Regions from separate parts of the Streptomyces sp. LZ34 genome, predicted to be linked through region 2. Evidence: riboswitches for the same ligand, from Rfam matches in the RefSeq annotation. Region 2 holds a riboswitch; the other holds the start of a gene.

Region 1 (7,461 bases), 2.2 Mb from region 2:
AGGGGCCAGCGGCGAGATCGTGATGGGCCCGATGGTGGAGTTGGTCTCGCACTTGTTGCTCTGCTTCTGGACTCCACCGGTCTTGCTGTAGTTGATGCAGTTCGTCCGGCTGCTGATATCGGGCGACCCGGCGAGACCCGCGTTAATGGTGATGGGCCCGATGGTGGAGTTGGTCCGGCACCGGTTGCTCTGCTCGGTCACTCCCGACTCGCTGTAGTTGACACAGTTCGTCTCGGTGGAGATGTCTCCTGTCGGAGCCAGGCCGACGATCGTGATGGGCCCGATGGTGGAATTCGTGTCGCAGCGGTTTTTCTGGCTGCCGCCTTGACCTCCCGGCGCGTACTGGGTGCCCGAGCCGTTTTCGGTGGCGCCGGCACTGCCCGCGCCGCCGATGGCCAGCGCGCCTACAGCCGCCAGAAGCAACGCCGTCCTCTTGCGCCTGTGCATAAAGCCTCCAATGTGGGTTCTCGACGGTTATCCGCGAACATCTGACTAACGAGGGCAGTCGGCGATGGGTCCCCGAGCCGCCGCACCTCTACCCGTCCGGCGCATTAGAGACATCGTCAGTCTGCGCTGGCCGATTCCTCCTCGCAACGCCAAGGCGGCCCCGGACGAAGCAGTGTCCGGGGCCGCGATGGAAGCCAGAGATGCGTTCACCCTGCGTTTCTCATTCGGGGGAACACAGCGGGCTTGGCATGGGGTCAGCCGCCGTAGCCGCCACGGTGACCGCTGCTGCTGCCGTAGTTGTCGTTGCGGCCCTCTTCGCGGCCCGCGCTGTAGTTCTGGCCCTCGCTGTAGTTGTTGTTGTAGCCGCTGCCGCCGGAGCGGAGGGAGGTGGTGGCCTTGGGGTAGGAGATGTTGGAGCAGCTGGTGTGGATGTCGATGTCGCCCGACGGGGCAGCCCCACCAATGATGGAGGTGGTGCCGGTGCGCGTGTCACATTCGTTGCTCTGGTAAGCGGAGCCGCCGTAGTCGACGTTGACACAGCTGGTGGAGATGTCGATGTCACCGCTGGGGCCCAGCGTGGAGGGGTCCAGGGTGGTGCCGGTGCGGGTGTCACACTCATTGCTCTGGACGCCGCCGCCGCCACCGCTGTAGGCGGACGCGCCGCTGGCGCCGATGAGCACAATCGTGCCGGCGGTCGCGGCCAAGAGGGCTGCCTTCTTTGCGATGTTCACTTAATTCCTCCCGGTGGGTGTCTGCCGCGGAATCACGGACATCCACGTCAACGAAGAAAATCTGTAAAAGCTTCGGGCTGGCTTTCCACTTCACTCGTCCGGCATAATTGGTCGCCCTTTTGCCTCGCTCGCCTTGCGGCTTCCTGCAAGGGAATCCGGTCGATTGGGCTCCGGGTGACGGGTGAGTGGTGAAGCTCTTACGCGAAATACGGAAGAGGTCCGTCAACCCCGCGCGGATCCGGAATCCCACCGTCCGAGTTGTTCGACGGGCCGAACGGGTGATATATCCGAGCGTTCCGACGCAGGACTGAGTGAGGCTCGGCCCACAGACGGCTTCGCCGAACCGCACGCGCGGCCTGTGGTCGCGCCGCTACGGTAAGTGCGCGAGAACAGTCGCCGGGGGGACGGCGAGCGGACGGCCGGGAGGCGGGAGGAGACAGACATGGGGCACTCACGAGCGGGCACGGGCGGCGGCACTCCAGCCGAGCATCTGGAGGGGCTTCTCGCCCGCGCACAGAACGGCTTCGAGATCGACGAGGCGGTGCTGGGCCGGGCCCGCGACGCCCTGATGCACCAGTCCGAGCTGCGCTCCTGCCGGCAGTGCAACGAGCCCTCCGGCCCGCTCGGCTACAGCACCTACCGCCATATCTTCCTGCTCCCCGACGGCAGCAGCCTGTTGCTGTGGGAGCTGGAGCACAACACCGGCCCGGCCCGCAGCCCGCTCTTCGAGCTCTACGCCGACGAGGACGCGCTGACCCTGGCCGAGCGCCGGGTGCACGAGCGGATCGGCGGCGCCCGCTGGGACGAGCTGGAGGGGTTACCGCTGTGGCTTCCCGAGCAACTGCTGCACGCCGTCGCGCCGGTGGAGACCCCCCGTGCGTACGTATCCGACAACTCGGCCGACCACGCCCGCCGCGTCCTGCGTCGCGCGGAGAACCCCGACCGCCCCGGCGTGGACACCGAGCAGCTGCTCGCCACGGCGTTCGCCCATGACATCGCGCTGGCCCCGAAGCCGCGCCGCCGCTCCGGCGGCCCCGACGCGACATGGTGCCGCTTCTATGAGCACGCGTTCCTGCTGGCCGGCGGGGACGAGATCGTCCTGTGGGAGCTGGAGCACAATCTGACCGCCGACGGGCGGCTGGTGTGCGAGGTGTATCTCGACGAGGTCTCCGCCGAGCTGGCGGCGGACCGCCACGCCCGCGCGCTCGGCGTCGACCTCTGACGCCCCTCCGCCCCCGCGCCGGTTTCTGACGCACCCACCTGGCCGACACCGACTCGCCCGACGCCCCGTCACCCGGGAGCCTGGTGAAGGCGGCGAGAGCGGACCAGGGGAAGCGGACCAGGGGAAAGCGAGAGCGACCGGTGCGGGTGCGAGGGAGCAGGGCTCGTTCGGGCGCCCGTGCGAGTGCCCGTGTGAGTGTCTGTGCGAGTGCCCGTACGAGCCCGCGCATGAGACGGCGTACAAGGCCATGAGGCGGCGTACGGGGCGACGTACGAGACCGCGTGCGCCTCGGCGCGGGCAACCGCGTACGGACGCGCCCCGCGGGGGCGAGGAGGTGCCCAGGAGCGCTTCCGGCCGCCGCTTCGCCCTCTGGCTCCCCGGCGTCCTGATCATCGTCGGCGTCGTCTACGACATCACCACCCCGGCCACCTACACCGCCGCCCCTTTCCTCGCCGCCGCCCCGCTGGTCGCCGCCCCGCTCTACCCCCTGCGGCTGACCGCCCTGACCGCGGTCCTCGCCGTAGCCGCCGCCTGCCTGCTGGCCGAATTCCACGGCGTCAGGGACTGGGTCCAGTCGGCCACCGAGATCGCCACCGTCGTGACGGTCGCCCTGCTGGCCCTCCTCTTCAACCGTGTCGTCCGCCGCGGCTCCAAAAAGCTGGCCTCGGCGCGCGGCATCGCGGAGGCGGCCCAGCGCGCCGTACTGCCCGAGCCACCGGCCCGCCTGGCCGGCCTGGACGTCGCGGCCCGCTATGTGGCGGCGGAGCAGGACGCCGCGATCGGTGGCGACCTGTACGCGGTGCAGGACACCCCGCACGGCGTACGGATGATCATCGGCGACGTGCGGGGCAAGGGGCTGGGGTCGGTCGAGGTGGTCGCGATCGTCATCGGCGCCTTCCGGGAGGCCGCCGAGCAGGAGGCCACGCTGGAGGGGCTCGCGCTGCGGCTGGAGCGGGCGCTGCGGCGCGAGCGGGCCCGGCGGGCCGACGTCGACGAGCAGGCCGAGGGGTTCCTCACGGCGGTGCTGGCCGAGATCCCCCGCGGCGACTCCCTGCTCCGCCTGATCAACCGCGGCCACCCGTCGCCGCTGCTGCTGGACGGGGACGGCTCGGTGCACCGCGCCGACCCCGAGATGCCGGCGCTGCCGCTGGGGATGGGCGACCTGGGGGCGTGGCCGGACCGGGTGGAGGAGGTGTCGTTCGCGGAGGGGGTGACCCTGCTGCTGTTCACCGACGGGGTGAGCGAGGCGCGCGACGCGCAGGGCACGTTCTACGACCCGGCGGCCCGGCTGCGCGGCCGCCGCTTCGCCGGACCGGCCGAGCTGCTCGACGCGTTGGTGGCGGATGTGGAGCGGCATACGGGCGGCGGGACCGCGGCGCTGCTGGCGCTGCGCCGCGCCTCGGTGATGCCGGGCGCCGGGCCCTGACACGCTCCGTAGTGGAGCATGATCCCTCCGGATAACAATTGACGCACGATCAGTTCGAAGGTGTTTCCGGGCGTGCCCGGGTCGCTGCCGACTCGCCCTCATCTGTCCCGTGCTGGGCGTTAAGTTCACCTCAAAGGTTGCTCTGATTCCTGGGAACGGCTTGGAATCAGGTCACGCTCTCTATTAACGTTCGATAACGCAGCGCGGTCGTTACAGCCGTCGCAAGAGGCGGCACCGTGCGCCGTCGCCGAATCCCGCACGCACAGCAGCACCAGCAGCAGAGCGACAACAGCAACACCAAGGGAACCGGGGAACCACCAACCTTGGGGTGAATCGGGTCGAACCTGACCCGTAGGAGACCTTCCTGCTCCGAACCCGTCAGCTAACCCGGTAGGCGAGAGGGAAGGAAAGGAGTGCGCCCGCGTGGCGTCCAACAGGTCTGCCCTTGAAGAGGCTCCGTCCCGCACGTCCGGCGCCGGAGCGGGGACAGCCACCCGCTACGGCTCCTGGTTCGAACCGGCCGCCGAGGCGAGGGCCGGCCAGGACACCGAGACATGGGACGAGTGGAATCCCACCGAGGAATCCATAGCTCCGGTGCGCGGCCGGCACCGCGTCGCCAAGCAGCGCGGCGGCACGATGGCGCGCAGCGGCGCCGTCCTCGGCGTCGGCGTGATCGCGGCGGTCGGCGCGGGCGGGATGGCGAGCGCCAAGGACCGTCCCAAGGCCCCCATATCCATGCCGGACCTCGCACACGTCGCCGACAAGGTGAAGGACTCCCTCCCCGACGCGGGGGACCTGCCCGGCATCGGCTCGCTGCTCTCGGACTCCGGCTCCGGCTCCGGCGACTCCTCGACCACCGCGGCCGCCCCCCTCTCCCAGGCGGGCCTGACCTCCCAGGACGAGGCGAACGGCGCCACCGACGCGGGCGAGGCGCTGCGCGCCCGCATCCTTCAGCAGGCCGAGAACCAGCAGAACGCCGCCGACGAGTCGCAGCGCGTGGCCGCGGCCGACGCCGCCGCCACGAAGGCCGCCGCCACTGCCAAGAAGGCCGCCGACGCGGAGGCGAAGCGGGAGGCCGAGGCCGAAGCCAAGAAGAAGGCCGCCGAGGCCGAGGCCAAGCGGAAGGCGGAGGAGGCGGCCAGGAAGAAGGCCGAGGCCGAGCGCCTGGCCAAGCTCGCCGCCCAGTACACCCTCCCCGTCGCCTCGTACACCCTGACCGCGTCCTTCGGCCAGGCCGGCGACATGTGGTCGGCCGACCACACCGGCCAGGACTTCGCGGCCCCGACCGGCACCCCGGTCAAGGCGCTGCACGGCGGCACGATCAAGTCGGCCGGGTGGGCCGGTTCGTACGGCTACCGCATCGTGCTCAAGCTGAACGACGGCACCGAGATCTGGTACTGCCACCTGTCGTCGATGGTCCGTACGTCGGGCTCGGTGACGACGGGCGAGGTCGTCGGCCGCGTCGGTGCCACGGGCAATGTGACCGGCCCGCACCTCCACCTGGAGGTCCGCCCGGGCGGCGGCAGCCCGATCAACCCGATGCCCTGGCTCCGCGACCACGGACTGAACCCGTGACCGCCCCGACCCCGCCCCCTGGCGACGTCGGCCCGATGACCTGCTGACCCGGTCCCCCATACCCCGGCGGCCTTGGCGCTCTCTCCCCCCTTGACGCCAGGGCCGTCGGTTTTTTGCCGATCATTGGCCCGTATGACGGAATACCCCCCTCCGCCTCCGCGCTGAAACAATGCATGGCTGATACCAAGCAGAGCGAGCAGACCGACAACCGCAAGCAGATCGGCAACCTGTCCGTATCCCCGCTCTCCCTCGGCGGGAACGTCTTCGGCTGGACGGCGGACGAAGCCGAGTCTTTCGCCGTGCTCGACGCCTACGTGGCGGCGGGCGGCAATTTCGTCGACACCGCGGACGTCTACTCCGCGTGGGTGCCGGGCAACTCGGGCGGGGAGTCCGAGACCATCCTCGGCAACTGGTTCGCCTCCCGGGGCAACCGCTCCGACATCGTCCTCGCGACCAAGGTGGGCGCCGGCGTCCCGACGCCCCGCGGCCTGTCCGCCGCGGCGATCAAGGCGGGCGTCGAGGAGTCCCTGAAGCGCCTGCGCACCGACTACATCGACCTTTACTACACCCACTTCGACGACACCTCGGTGCCGGTGGAGGAGATCATCTCCACGCTGGACGAGCTGGTGAAGGCGGGCAAGGTCCGCGAGATAGCGGCCTCCAACATCTCCGCCGAGCGCCTCGAGGCGTCCCTGGACTTCTCGGCGAAGGAGGGCCTGGCCCGCTACGTGGCCCTGCAACCGCACTACAACCTGGTCTCCCGCGACACCTTCGAGGGCCCGCTCGCCGACGTCGCCGCCCGCCATGGCGTGGCGACCGTCCCGTACTACTCCCTCGCGTCCGGCTTCCTCACCGGCAAGTACCGCCCCGGCGCCTCGGTCGACAGCGCCCGCGCCCAGGGCGCGGCCCAGCACCTGGAGACCGAGCGCGGCCAGAAGGTCCTCGCCGCACTCGACGACGTGGCCGCCAACCACGGCGCCGAGCACGCGACGGTGGCCCTGGCCTGGCTGGCGGCCCAGCCCGCGGTCGTCGCCCCGATCGCGAGCGCGCGCACGGTGGACCAGCTTCCGGCGCTGCTGGCGGTGGCGGACCTGAAGCTGACGAAGGAGGAGCTGGCGCTGCTGACGTCGGCATCGGAGTAAGGGCTTCGCGCCTCACGCGCTTGCGGTGGACATGAGACAGGGACACGCCGTGACGTCGGCGTGTCCCTGTCTCAAAACCATCGCAAACTGTGGGCCGGGCGGTGGACTAGGCGGCTGCGGCTGCCCCGCTCCGTCGATCGGCGGCGGCCCAGGACGCGGCGGCGACCCCGCCGGCCACGGTGAGGACGGAGGGCCAGGCGCCCAGCTTCTTGGCGAGCGGATGCGACCCGGCGAAGGCCGCGACGTACAGCCCGCTCAGCACCGCCGCCGTGCCGGTGCCCGCCTTCTGCTGCCACCCACGCGCGGCCACGACCCCGGCCGCTGCCAGAGCCACCCCGCCCAGCTGCCGCTTCTTGGTCCAGCGCGCGACCCCGTACCCGCCGACGAGCCCGCCCGCGGCCACCACACCTGCCGGGATTCCGGCCATGACCTCTTACCTCCACTGTGAGGGTCTACTTCCTCGACCCTATGCCGGGCGGGGCGGCCATACGCGCCGTTGGGGTCATGATCAAGCACCGACTCTGCAACAGCGGTTGGGGGCGGGCCGATGGGGTCACGCCTGGCGGGCCGGAGGCAGCGCCGCCCCGTGCTCCGCGGCCCACTCCTCGAAGCCGGTCACCCGCAGCCCGAGCGCGCGGGCGTAGCGCGGCGAGGCGGGCTGGTCCACGGTGTTCAGCCGCTCGTGCCCGGCGGCGAATTCCGGCATCCCCGCGGCCAGGGCCTCCTCCACGGTCATGTCCGGGGCGGTCAGTTCGGTGCCGCTGGCGCGGGAGAGCACGGCGGCGACCTCGGCCATGGTCAGCTCGTCGCCCGCGAGTTCCAGCTCCACGCCGTTGAACCGCTCCGGGTCGGCGAAGGCGGCTGCCGCGGCGTTGCCGATGTCCTGTACGGCGATCAGCTTCAGCACGGTGTCGGGCT
Region 2 (7,461 bases):
CAGCCGTCCGGGGGCGGGCAGCCGCGGCGAGAGGGAGGCGTTCAGCCGCACGCCGTCGGCGGTGTTGATGACGCCGAAGGCGTTGGGGCCGATGATCCGCATGCCGTAGGTGCGCGCCTGGCGGACCAGCTCGCGCTGCCGGTCGCGGCCCTCCGGCCCGCTCTCCGCGTAGCCGGCGGAGACCACGACGAGGCCCTGGACGCCGCTGTCGCCGCAGTCCGCGACCACGGAGGGCACCTGCGCGGCGGGGACGGCGACGACGGCGAGGTCGACCGGGCCGTCGATCTCGCGGATCGAGCGGTGGGCCGGGACGCCCTCGGGGTCCAGCCGCTCCTGTCCCTCGGGAAAGGCGCGGTTGACGGCGTACGCGCGCCCGGTGAACCCGCCGTCGAGGAGGTTGCGCAGCACCGTGCGGCCGACGCCGCCCGGGGCGCGCCCGGTGCCGATGACGGCGACGGAGCCGGGGGCGAGCAGCCGCTGTACGGAGCGGGCCTCGGCGCGCTGCTCGCGGGCGCGCATCACAGCCAGGGAGCGGTCGGTGGGTTCGAGGTCGAACTCCAGGCGGACTACGCCGTCCTCGAAGCTGCGCTTCTGGGTGTAGCCCGCGTCCGTGAACACCTTGATCATCTTGGTGTTGGCGGGCAGCACCTCGGCCGCGAAGCGTCGGATCCCGCGCTCGCGGGCGACGGCGGCGATGTGTTCGAGGAGGGCGGAGGCCACCCCGCGGCCCTGGTGGGCGTCCTGGACGAGGAACGCGACCTCGGCCTCGTCGGCTGGCGCCGTCGAGGGCAGGCCCTGGCCGTCGATCCGGTCGTAGCGGACGGTGGCGATGAACTCGCCCCCGACCGTGGCGGCCAGGCCCACCCGGTCGACGTAGTCGTGGTGCGTGAAGCGGTGCACGTCGCGGTCGGAGAGCCGGGGGTAGGGCGCGAAGAAGCGGTAGTACTTGGACTCGTCCGAGACTCGTTCGTAGAAGCTGACCAGGCGCTGCGCGTCGTCGGCGGTGATGGGGCGGATCCGGGCGGTGCCGCCGTCGCGGAGCACCACGTCGGCCTCCCAGTGGGCCGGGTAGGCGTGGGTGTCGGACGGCAGCCGCATGCGGCCAAGCCTACGGCCCGGGCGGAAGGGGGTCCGAACGTCCGATTGGCGGACACCCTTGCGTGGGGAGTAGGTGTCGGGGGAAAGTCAATATCGGACCCGTACGGGCATGCCCGGGCTCACTCGGGCATCATTACGGGCAGACACAAACATGCGTCCCGTATGATATTGGTCTAGACAACAGCAACCCCGCACCCGAAGGGCAACACCATGGTTGAGCGCCGCGTCAACATCGGCTGGGCCGAGGGCCTGCACGCCCGCCCCGCGTCGATCTTCGTCCGGGCGGCCACCGCCGCCGGCGTCCCCATCACGATCGCCAAGGCGGACGGCACCCCGGTCAACGCCGCTTCCATGCTCGCGGTGCTGGGTCTGGGCGCCCAGGGCGGCGAGGAGGTCGTGCTCTCCTCCGCCGCCGACGACGCCGAGATCGCGCTCGACCGTCTGGCCAAGCTGGTCGCGGAGGGGCTCGAGGAGCTTCCGGAGACCGTCTGACTGACTCCGCCCGATATGCCTGAGACTCTGCTTCTCAGCGCATTCTCGGCGAATCAATTCGGCACATCCACACGGCGCGGCCGCGGTGACCCACTACAGGGGACCGCGGCCGCACTGTTTATCCACGCAATATGGGGACGCGAAATCCGCGGCCGCGGAAATCCACGGCCGCGATACACCGGCGGTAATTCTTAGAAGTTGTATACGGGGCCGCTGTTAATTCCGGACACCCGCCGTGTTTACGGAATGTTTCGAACTCCTCACGCGGGAGGGGCGGCGCAGCCGGTATTCCGACATCGAGCGCTCCGCGTGCGCCGCGGCGAGCGCCCGCGCGCGGTCCGCGTCGCCGCGCGCCACCGCGTCGACCAGCGCGCCGTGCTCGTCCCAGGACTCCACGGCCCGGAGCGAGAAGTCGGAGCGCAGGGCGCCGCCCGGGGCGGGCGTCGCCGGCCGACGGGCCGGCTCCACCGCATACACCCAGGCGATCTTGCGCCTCAGCTGCACCAGCAGCCCGGCCAGGCTCGGGCTGCCGGAGGCCTGGGCCAGCGTCTCGTGGAACCAGTCGCTGAGCGGCCGCAGCTCGCCCAGCTGCCCGCGCTGGGCCCGCTCCTGGCCGAGCCGGACCAGGCCGCGCAACACCTTCAGGTGTGCCTCGGTGCGCCGCTGGGCGGCCCGGGCGGCCCCCAGCGGCTCCAGCAGCGCGCGGATGTCCAGCAGGTCGGCCGCCTCCCGGTCGGACGGCTGCGCGACGCACGCGCCCGCGTGCCTGCGGGTGGTCACAAAGCCTTCCGACTCCAGGGTGCGCAGCGCCTCGCGCACGGGCACGCGCGAAACGCCGTAGCGCTGGGCGAGGAGTTCCTCGATCAGCCGGCTGCCGGGCGCGAAGGTGCCGGAGACGATATCGTCACGGATCGCCGTACACACCGCGTGCGCCGAAATCCGGCGACCGCCCCGCATCGCGGTCGTATCGCCGCTCACTTCCGGTCCCGCATTGTCGAACCTCCGCCTTAATCTCCGCGAAACGCAGCCGATTGACGCGTGTTCAGCGACTCTATTCTAAGCAGCTGGAATTTCCGATGGGCGGGGGGATTTCATGGATATTTTTTGGCCAGGCGGCCAGGCGACCAGGCGGCCGGGCGGGTACGCCGAAGGCCCCGGTCCGCGGGACCGGGGCCTTCGGGAAGCGCGGGGGCGTGATCAGATGTTCACGCCGTGCGAGCGCAGGTAGCTGACGGGGTCGATGTCCGAGCCGTAGTCCGGGCTGGTGCGGGCCTCGAAGTGCAGATGCGGTCCGGTGACGTTGCCCGTGGCGCCGGACAGGCCGATCTGCTGGCCGGGGGTGACCGTCTGGCCGACGGAGACCCCGATGGACGACAGGTGGCCGTATTGGGTGTACGTGCCGTCGTTCATCTTGATCACGATGTTGTTGCCGTACGCCCCGCCCCAGCCGGCCTCGACGACGGTGCCGGAGCCGACGGAGTGCACCGAGGTCCCGGACGCGGCGTGGAAGTCCACCCCGGTGTGGCTGCCGGAGGACCACAGGCCGCTGGACGCCTGGTAGCCGGTGGAGAGGTACGAGCCCGTGATCGGCGACACGAACGTGTTCAGCCGCTTGCGCTCCGCCTCGCGCGCCGCGCGATCCTTGGCCTCGCGCTCCTGCTTGGCCTTCTTCGCGGCCGCCTCGGCCTTTCGCTTCGCCTCGGCCGCCTGCCGCGCGGCCTCCTTGCGGGCCGCGGCCTCGGCCTGCGCCTTGGCGGCGGCCTCCTCGGCGGCGTTCTGCTGGGTCTGCGCCTGGGTCGCGACCTGGTCTGCGAGTTCGTCGCCCATGGCGACCGCCTGGCGCAGTCCGGTGTCCTCGAAGCCGCGCGCGTCGTCCGTCGCCGCGAGGGCCGGGGCGGCGAAGCCGGCGACCACACCGGAGGCGGCCAACGTGGCTATGCCCGCGATGTTGGCGCCGGAACGGGCGGTGCGGGGGGCCCGGGTGGGGCGGCGGTGCTTCCCGGTGGTACGGGTGAACGCCATGGTCCGGCGCACTCCTTTCCTTCCCTCTCGCCTACCGGGTTAGCTGACGGGTTCGGAGCAGGAAGGTCTCCTACGGGCCCCTCCCCCTCGCGGAGAAGGCGTCCGATTCACCCCTGGGGATCACCCTCCCGGCGCCGTGGGCGGCGACGGGCGAGGCTGGTTCCCCGGCTCCCCTGGCTTGCGCCGTACGGGGACTCGGCGATGGATGTCCGTGCCGCGGGTGCGGCGTGTCTCGGGCGGACAACCGGACTGACGCTAAGCGCGACCGCATTCGATCACCAAACGGTTCCGCTTTTTTGTTGGTTTCCCCACAGACACGACCGGCCAGACGGGCAACCTCTGCCATAAAGCGGGCGAAACGACCAGCAAAAGAAGGACCCCGGCGCCTGTAACGGCGCCAGGGTCCTTGTCGCAGCGGCCTGTTGGGCCCTCACCGGGGCCGCTCGCGCGGCCGACCGGGCAGGTCAGCCCGTCACTCTGTCGGCCTGTCAGCTTGGCTAGCCCTGGATGACGCGCACCTCGCCGACGCCGAGCGCCCTGACCGGCTCCTCGATCTGTGAGGCGTCACCGACGAGCACCGTGACCAGCCGGTCAGGCGGGAAGGCGCTCACCACCGCCGCGGTCGCCTCCACCGTGCCGGTCTCCGCGAGGCGCGCGTACAGCTGCGCCTGGAAGTCGTCCGGAAGGTGCTGCTCGACCTGGTCGGCGAGCGTGCCCGCGACGGCGGCCGCCGTCTCGTACTTCAGCGGGGCCACCCCGACGAGGTTCTGCACGGCGACATCGCGCTCGGCGTCCGTGAGGCCCTCTTCCTTCAGCGTGCCCAGCACCTTCCACAGGTCCTCCAGGGCGGGGCCGGTGACCTCGGTGGCCACCGAGCCGCTGATGGCCAGCATCGCGGCGCCCGTGGCCCCTCCGGAGGGATCCGGGGCCGCCGAGCGGAGCACCTGGCCGAAGGCGCGCACGCCGTAGGTGTAGCCCTTCTCCTCGCGCAGCACGCGGTCGAGCCGGGAGGTGAGGGTGCCGCCCAGGCAGTAGGTGCCCAGCACCTGGGCGGGCCAGACCCGGTCGTGGCGGTCGGCGCCGATCCGGCCGATGAGCAGTTGGGTCTGCACCGCGCCCGGCCGGTCGACGATGATCACGCGGCCGGTGTCGTCGGCGGTGATCGGCGGCATGGAGCGGGGCTCGGCGACGCCGCCCGTCCAGGCGCCGAGGGACTCGGCCAGCGCCTTGTCGAGGTCGACGCCGGCCAGGTCGCCCACGACCACGGCGGTCGCCGTGGAGGGGCGGACATGCGCCTCGTAGAAGGCCCGCACGGCCGCGGCGTCGATGCCCTCGACGGTCTCCTGGGTGCCCTGGCGCGGCCGGGACATCCGGGACTCGGCCGGGAACAGCTCCTTGGACAGCGCCATCGAGGCGCGCCGGGCCGGGTTGGCCAGCTCGTGCGGGATCTCGTCCAGGCGGTTGCGCACCAGCCGCTCGACCTCGCCTTCGGGGAAGGCGGGCGCGCGCAGCGCGTCGGCCAGCAGGCCGAGCGCCTTGGGCAGCCGGGAGACGGGGACCTCCAGGGACACCCGGACGGCGGGGTGGTCGGCGTGCGCGTCCAGGGTGGCGCCGCAGCGCTCCAGCTCGGCGGCGAACTCCTCGGCGGTGTGCTTGTCGGTGCCCTCGGACAGGGCGCGGGCCATGATCGTGGCGATGCCGTCGAGCCCGGCCGGCTCGGCGTCCAGCGGGGCGGCGAGGTTGATCTCCACGGCGACGACCTGCTGGCCGGGGCGGTGGCAGCGCAGCACGGTCAGCCCGTTGGGCAGCTCGGCGCGCTCGGGGGCCGGGAAGGCCCACGGCCTGGCGGCACCCGCCTGCGGCTGCGGGTGGAAGGTCATGGTGGTGACGGCGTCGCTCACTGGGCCGACTCCCCTTCTGCGTCGTTGTCGTCGGCTGCTGCGTCGTTGTCGGTGTCGACCCCGGCGTCGGCCTGCTCGGCGCCCTGGACCGGCTCGTAGACCAGCACCGCGCGGTTGTCGGGGCGCAGCCTGGCCTGGGCCACGGTCCGCACCTCTTCGGCCGTCACCTGGAGGACGCGCTCCACGGCGGTCAGCGCCAACTGCGGGTCGCCGAACAGCACGGCGAACCGGCACAGCTCGTCGGCGCGGCCGCCGACCGTGGCCAGCCGGTCCAGCCACTCGCGCTCCAACTGGGCCTGGGCGCGCTCCATCTCCTCCGGGGTCGGCCCCTCCTCGGCGAACCGGGCCAGCTCCTCGTCGACGGCGGCCTCGATGTCGGGGACCTCCACGCCGCCGGAGGTCTTCACGTCCAGCCAGCCGAGCGAGGGGGCGCCCGACAGCCGCAGCAGGCCGAAGCCCGCGGCCACCGCCGTACGGTCCCGGCGCACCAGGCGGTTGTGCAGGCGGGAGGACTCCCCGCCGCCCAGGACGGTCAGCGCCAGGTCGGCGGCGTCGGCCTCGCGGGTGCCGTCGTGGGGCAGCCGGTAGGCGGCCATCAGGGCGCGGGCCGGGACCTCCTCCTCGACGACCTCGCGCAGCTGTCCGCCGATCACGTCCGGCAGGGTGCCGTCGCGGGGCGGGCGCTTGCCGTCGTGGGAGGGGATGGTGCCGAAGTACTTCTCGACCCAGGCCAGGGTCTGCTCGGGGTCGATGTCGCCCACGACCGCCAGCACGGCGTTGTTCGGCGCGTAGTACGTGCGGAAGAACTCGCGGGCGTCCTCCAGGGAGGCCGCGTCCAGGTCGGCCATCGAGCCGATCGGGGTGTGGTGGTACGGGTGGCCCTCGGGGTAGGCCATGCCGACCAGGCGCTCAAAGGCCGTGCCATACGGCACGTTGTCGTAGCGCTGGCGGCGCTCGTTCTTGACGACGTCGCGCTGGTTCTCCAGGCTCTCCTCGTCAAGCGCGGTCAGCAGCGACCCCATACGGTCCGCCTCGAGCCACAGCGCCAGCTCCACCTGGTGGGTCGGCATCGTCTCGAAGTAGTTGGTCCGCTCGAAGCTGGTCGTCCCGTTCAGCGAGCCGCCGGCGCCCTGCACCAGCTCGAAGTGGCCGTTCCCCTGGACCTGCGCCGAGCCCTGGAACATCAAGTGCTCGAATAGGTGAGCCAGGCCCGTACGCCCCTTGACTTCGTGGCGCGAGCCGACGTCGTACCACAGGCAGACCGCCGCGACCGGGGTCAGGTGGTCTTCGGAGAGCACCACCCGCAGGCCGTTGGCCAGCCGGTGCTCGGTCGCTGTCAGGCCGCCGGAGCCGGCTTGTTCCGTGGCCGTGTGACCCATGGGCATGTACGTCCCTTCGATCGCGGGATGGAGCGCGTGCGAGCCGCTTGAAGTGCGGTCCTGTCACTGTATGCAAGCGCACGGACATCTGGCGAAGTTCCCGCCGGGGAATCTCTCGCGCAGCGCGTTGTCCATAGCCCGTTCCACACTTGTCGGTGGTCCGGTCCACAATGGTCGGCGTCAGATCCCGCCTCGGCAGTTGAAGGAGCCGCAAGCGCGATGGCCCGCCGCAGCACAAAGACCCCTCCGCCGGATGATTTCGAGGAGCGCATCCTCGACATCGACGTCGTCGACGAGATGCAGGGCTCCTTCCTCGAGTACGCGTACTCGGTCATCTACTCGCGCGCTCTGCCCGACGCCCGGGACGGCCTCAAGCCGGTGCACCGGCGCATCCTCTACCAGATGAACGAGATGGGCCTGCGGCCCGAGCGCGGCTTCGTGAAGTGCGCCCGCGTCGTCGGCGAGGTCATGGGCAAGCTGCATCCGCACGGCGACGCGTCGATCTACGACGCGCTGGTGCGCATGGCCCAGCCCTTCTCGATGCGCGTCCCCCTGGTCGACGGCCACGG

What was found. A riboswitch is a leader RNA that binds a small molecule or an ion and turns the genes downstream of it on or off. The one in region 2 is predicted to bind cyclic di-AMP.
Region 1: it holds a riboswitch for cyclic di-AMP, as region 2 does, so the genes downstream of both, ACWY4P_RS24325 (M23 family metallopeptidase) here and ACWY4P_RS15045 (M23 family metallopeptidase) in region 2, are expected to answer to the same signal.

The regions. Positions count from the first base shown of each region.
Region 1 is NZ_CM132680.1:6,037,617-6,045,077, reverse strand. Features, by position in the region: gene ACWY4P_RS24345 (hypothetical protein) at 1-447, opposite strand, end outside; gene ACWY4P_RS24340 (hypothetical protein) at 702-1,178, opposite strand; gene ACWY4P_RS24335 (DUF6227 family protein) at 1,621-2,400, shown strand; gene ACWY4P_RS24330 (PP2C family protein-serine/threonine phosphatase) at 2,648-3,826, shown strand; cyclic di-AMP (ydaO/yuaA leader) riboswitch at 4,112-4,238, shown strand; gene ACWY4P_RS24325 (M23 family metallopeptidase) at 4,250-5,401, shown strand; gene ACWY4P_RS24320 (aldo/keto reductase) at 5,575-6,543, shown strand; gene ACWY4P_RS24315 (hypothetical protein) at 6,650-6,970, opposite strand; gene ACWY4P_RS24310 (NmrA/HSCARG family protein) at 7,097-7,461, opposite strand, start outside.
Region 2 is NZ_CM132680.1:3,852,312-3,859,772, forward strand. Features, by position in the region: gene ACWY4P_RS15030 (GNAT family N-acetyltransferase) at 1-1,098, opposite strand, end outside; gene ACWY4P_RS15035 (HPr family phosphocarrier protein) at 1,309-1,590, shown strand; gene ACWY4P_RS15040 (GntR family transcriptional regulator) at 1,807-2,547, opposite strand; gene ACWY4P_RS15045 (M23 family metallopeptidase) at 2,788-3,612, opposite strand; cyclic di-AMP (ydaO/yuaA leader) riboswitch at 3,626-3,823, opposite strand; gene ACWY4P_RS15050 (M16 family metallopeptidase) at 4,110-5,513, opposite strand; gene ACWY4P_RS15055 (M16 family metallopeptidase) at 5,510-6,898, opposite strand; gene ACWY4P_RS15060 (DNA gyrase/topoisomerase IV subunit A) at 7,112-7,461, shown strand, end outside.